Regions from separate parts of the Enterococcus sp. S86.2 genome, predicted to be linked through region 1. Evidence: a T-box and tRNA genes for the amino acid it is inferred to sense, from the RefSeq annotation. Region 1 holds a T-box; the other holds one or more tRNA genes.

What was found. The T-box of region 1 lies ahead of pheS (phenylalanine--tRNA ligase subunit alpha). A T-box ahead of a tRNA ligase gene usually reads a tRNA of that ligase, here a tRNA-Phe.
Region 2: it encodes a tRNA-Phe, which carries the amino acid that the T-box ahead of pheS (phenylalanine--tRNA ligase subunit alpha) is inferred to sense. The anticodon was not compared.

The regions. Positions count from the first base shown of each region.
Region 1 covers NZ_CM206813.1:1,604,868-1,607,230, forward strand. The annotation lists gene pheT (phenylalanine--tRNA ligase subunit beta) at 1-56, opposite strand, end outside; gene pheS (phenylalanine--tRNA ligase subunit alpha) at 63-1,106, opposite strand; T-box leader at 1,217-1,425, opposite strand; gene AC6R0T_RS07510 (winged helix-turn-helix transcriptional regulator) at 1,464-1,787, opposite strand; gene addA (helicase-exonuclease AddAB subunit AddA) at 1,848-2,363, opposite strand, start outside.
Region 2 covers NZ_CM206813.1:359,869-362,231, reverse strand. The annotation lists gene metK (methionine adenosyltransferase) at 1-870, opposite strand, end outside; SMK box riboswitch at 868-944, opposite strand; tRNA gene AC6R0T_RS01610 (tRNA-Glu) at 1,037-1,108, opposite strand; tRNA gene AC6R0T_RS01605 (tRNA-Ile) at 1,118-1,191, opposite strand; tRNA gene AC6R0T_RS01600 (tRNA-Phe) at 1,238-1,310, opposite strand; tRNA gene AC6R0T_RS01595 (tRNA-Asp) at 1,315-1,387, opposite strand; tRNA gene AC6R0T_RS01590 (tRNA-Met) at 1,405-1,478, opposite strand; tRNA gene AC6R0T_RS01585 (tRNA-Ser) at 1,527-1,616, opposite strand; tRNA gene AC6R0T_RS01580 (tRNA-Glu) at 1,633-1,704, opposite strand; tRNA gene AC6R0T_RS01575 (tRNA-Ser) at 1,713-1,800, opposite strand; tRNA gene AC6R0T_RS01570 (tRNA-Ile) at 1,829-1,902, opposite strand; tRNA gene AC6R0T_RS01565 (tRNA-Gly) at 1,919-1,989, opposite strand; tRNA gene AC6R0T_RS01560 (tRNA-Asp) at 1,991-2,066, opposite strand; tRNA gene AC6R0T_RS01555 (tRNA-Met) at 2,085-2,158, opposite strand; tRNA gene AC6R0T_RS01550 (tRNA-Ser) at 2,207-2,296, opposite strand; tRNA gene AC6R0T_RS01545 (tRNA-Ile) at 2,325-2,363, opposite strand, start outside.

The DNA of each region.
Region 1 (2,363 bases):
GGAGAAATTTGAGTAAGGTCTAAATATTCATTTAACCATTTATAAGAAACTAACATAAATTTTTACTCTCCTTTGAATTGACTTAAAAAGCGCAAGTCATTTTGATAGAAGTTCCGAATATCATTCACACCGTAACGCAACATTGCGACACGATCTGGGCCAATCCCAAATGCAAACCCAGCATATTCTTCTGGATCAATTCCAGACATTTTTAAGACGTCAGGATGCACCATACCCGCTCCTAGAATTTCGATCCAACCTGTGTATTTGCAGACATTGCAACCTGCACCACCACATTTAAAACAACTAACATCGACTTCAACAGAAGGTTCCGTGAAAGGAAAATAACTTGGGCGTAAACGAATTTTACGATCTTCTCCAAACATTTTTTGCATCATTACTTCCAAAGTACCTTTTAAATCTCCCATCGTTACATGTTTATCGACAACTAAGCCTTCAATTTGATGGAATTGATGGCTATGCGTGGCATCATCGGTATCCCGACGGAAAACTTTTCCTGGTGAAATCATGCGTAGTGGTCCTTTAGAAAAATCGTGTTTTTCCATCGTCCGCGCTTGTACTGGCGAAGTGTGGGTTCTGATTAAAATATCTTCTGAAATATAAAACGTGTCTTGCATATCTCTGGCTGGATGATCCTTTGGTAAATTCATCCGTTCAAAGTTATAATGGTCACTTTCAACTTCATAACCTTCTACAACTTGGTAGCCCATGCCAACAAAGATATCTTCAATCTCTTCCATAATTTGTGTTAACACATGACGATTTCCTTTTTGAACTTGTTGTCCTGGTAACGTTACATCAATGCTTTCTTTCGCTAAAGCAGCGGTTAGTGCAGCTTCTTCTAATACTTGTTTTCTTTCTTCAAGTGCGCGTGTTAACTCATCGCGAATTTCATTGGCAAAACTTCCGACTTTAGGACGTTCTTCTGCCGATAAATCTTTCATTCCCCGCAAAACTTCTGTAATTGGGCCTTTTTTTCCAAGTGTTTCCACTCGAATTTGATTTAACGCCTGTAAATCATTGACGTTGTCAATTTTTTCCATGGTTTCATTTTTCAATGATTCCAATTTGGCTTGTAAAGACATACTTGTTCCTCCTTAATTAAAAAAGTTCAACTTTACCCCATTCATTACTTGGAATTTAAAATGCGGTAGCTGGACTTTTGGCTTTAACGATAAAAAAAGACCTCATTCCCTAAAGGAACGAGGTCTCGCGATACCATCCTAATTCGTCAAAATATGACGCACTTAATTTTAATAACGATTGCTAGACAACCGGCCTGGCTTTCACCAAGCAAGCTAGGAAGTGAATTTCATTTTTCGATTGCGGCCCCTGCTTTCAGTCTATGACAGGACTCCCTTTTTCCGAATCAGCCAAATTACTTGTTTCCATCATTGCTTTTTATCCAATTGTATTTAGTGTACAAAACTTTTGGCTGAAAATCAACTGCATTCTGCAGCATCGATCCATTTGTTGCCCCAATCTTTGACTGCAATCAAACTGGTTTCTAAATCATGGCCTTTTGCTGTTAATTGATATAAATTATCTTCTTTGGCGACAATTCCCTCAGCATCTAACTCCCGCAAACGTTCAACCAATACGCGATCACTTACTTCGGGAATTTTATTTGCCAAATCAACAAAACGTTGGGCCCCATCTTCTAATAAAACATCGAGAATCAAACCGTTCCATTTTTTTCCCAAAATCGAAAAAGCTTTTTCAAATTTTGGACACAAACAAAATTCTGTTTCTACAACTTGTTCCACTTTCGGTCACCTCTTTTGACACATTATAGCACGCTTCTTACATTTTGTAAGCACAAAAGATTACAAAAGAGAAATTATTTTACGTCCCTTTAAAAAAATCAGATAACTCTCTGTAACAGGACGGTTATACGTTTCTGTTAATGCTTTTTTATAAAGGTTAATCTGACCTTGATAACGTTTTATAAGTTGTCCTTCATTCTCTTTTGTTAAATGATCGGTTTTAAAATCATAAAGTAAAATTTCATCTGCTAGAATATATCCATCGATAATCCCATGAATAAGCAACTCATCATTTTCATTATCGTAGTCGTTAAAAATTGTCGTTGTTTTTTGCAACATGGCAAAAGGTTCTTCTCGATGCACGTTGCTTTGTTGGGCGATCAGCTTTTGACCCAAGGGCGTGTCAAAAAACCAAAGGATATCTGGTACAACTACTTCTGCGGCAAGTTCTGTAGTTAAAATTCCTTCCGTGACAAGTTTAGCAATAAATTGCTCCAATTGCGTTTCAGTGGGAGCTTTGTTTAAATCTAACAATTGCAACACCGTATGGGTAGCCGTTCCAATGCTAGCGGCATC
Region 2 (2,363 bases), 1.2 Mb from region 1:
AGCAGCATAACTAGCCGAACGGTCAACTTTAGTAGCATCTTTACCAGAAAAAGCACCGCCACCATGACGGGCATATCCCCCGTAAGTATCTACAATAATTTTACGACCTGTTAACCCGGCATCTCCTTGTGGCCCACCAATTACAAAGCGTCCCGTAGGATTGATAAAGTATTTTGTATCTTCATCTAATAATTCACTTGGGATAACTGGTTCAATAACTTTTTTAATCACATCTTTACGGATTGTCGCGTTGTCAGCAGCATCATCGTGCTGTGTGCTAATTACGACTGTATCGATTCGTTTAGCTTTACCAGCTTCATCATATTCTACCGTCACTTGCGACTTTGCATCAGGACGTAAATATTTAAGTTCACCATTTTTACGTAGCTCTGCTAAACGACGAACTAATTTATGACTTAAAGAAATTGGCAATGGCATTAATTCTGGTGTTTCATCACAAGCAAAACCAAACATTAAACCTTGGTCGCCTGCTCCAATCTCATCAATCATCGCATCTTTATTATCGCGACTTTCCAAAGCGGCATCTACGCCTTGTGCAATATCAGGTGATTGTTCATCAATTGCTACTAAAACAGCAACTGTATCCCCATCAAAGCCAAATTTAGCGCGTGTATAACCGATATCTTTAATCGTATTTCGAACGATTTTTTGAATATCTACATAAGCCGATGTCGAAATTTCACCAAACACTAAAACTAAACCCGTTGTTACTGAAGTTTCACATGCTACACGAGCAGTTGGATCCTTCGCTAAAATTGCATCCAAGATTGCATCACTGATTTGATCAGCCACCTTATCTGGATGTCCTTCAGAAACAGATTCTGAAGTAAATAAATGTCTTTCTGTCATGATGATTCCCCCTAATAATATTCGGTTACAAGGCATCTTCGCAGTGCGAATCCTCTCGGGAACTTGCAACGTTTGTAGTATAGCAGATTTAATCAGATAAAGCTCGCTTATTTTATTATATTTCCTAATAAAACAAAAAAAAGAAGATACACGACGTATCTTCTCATGATCCGTACGGGATTCGAACCCGTGTTACCGCCGTGAAAGGGCGGTGTCTTAACCGCTTGACCAACGGACCAATCATTAATGGGCCTAAATGGACTCGAACCATCGACCTCACGCTTATCAGGCGTGCGCTCTAACCAGCTGAGCTATAGGCCCATATAAAACTAAACAACTTTTTCAATGAAATACATTAAAAAAGAGATGGCGCGGGACAGAATCGAACTGCCGACACATGGAGCTTCAATCCATTGCTCTACCAACTGAGCTACCGAGCCAAAACGGTCCCGACGGGACTCGAACCCGCGATCTCCTGCGTGACAGGCAGGCGTGATAACCACTACACTACGGGACCAGGGTTTAGTTTTATAATTGCGGGAGCAGGATTTGAACCTACGACCTTCGGGTTATGAGCCCGACGAGCTACCAGACTGCTCCATCCCGCGATAATATAAGTTTTACTAACTCTCTACATAAATATAGAATTGTAGCAAAGGAGGATAAGGGATTCGAACCCTTGCACGGTTTTACCCGCCTGACGGTTTTCAAGACCGTTCCCTTCAGCCGGACTTGGGTAATCCTCCAAAAAAAAAAAAAAAATGACCCGTACGGGATTCGAACCCGTGTTACCGCCGTGAAAGGGCGGTGTCTTAACCACTTGACCAACGGGCCAGCTAGAACGGAGAAGGAGGGATTTGAACCCTCGCGCCGGTTTCCCGACCTACACCCTTAGCAGGGGCGCCTCTTCAGCCACTTGAGTACTTCCCCAAAAACCAAAAATGTTTTGATTTTGTAATGGGCCTAAATGGACTCGAACCATCGACCTCACGCTTATCAGGCGTGCGCTCTAACCAGCTGAGCTATAGGCCCATATTTAAAAACTAAAAGCGGGTGACGAGAATCGAACTCGCGACAACAGCTTGGAAGGCTGTGGTTTTACCACTAAACTACACCCGCATGGCGGTCCCGACGGGACTCGAACCCGCGATCTCCTGCGTGACAGGCAGGCGTGATAACCACTACACTACGGGACCAGGATTTAGTTTTTAAAATTGCGGGAGCAGGATTTGAACCTACGACCTTCGGGTTATGAGCCCGACGAGCTACCAGACTGCTCCATCCCGCGATAATATAAGTTTTACTAACTCTCTACATAAATATAGAATTGTAGCAAAGGAGGATAAGGGATTCGAACCCTTGCACGGTTTTACCCGCCTGACGGTTTTCAAGACCGTTCCCTTCAGCCGGACTTGGGTAATCCTCCAAAAAAATCAAATCTACAATGCCACGGATGGACCTTGTAGGACTCGAACCTACGACCGGACGGTTAT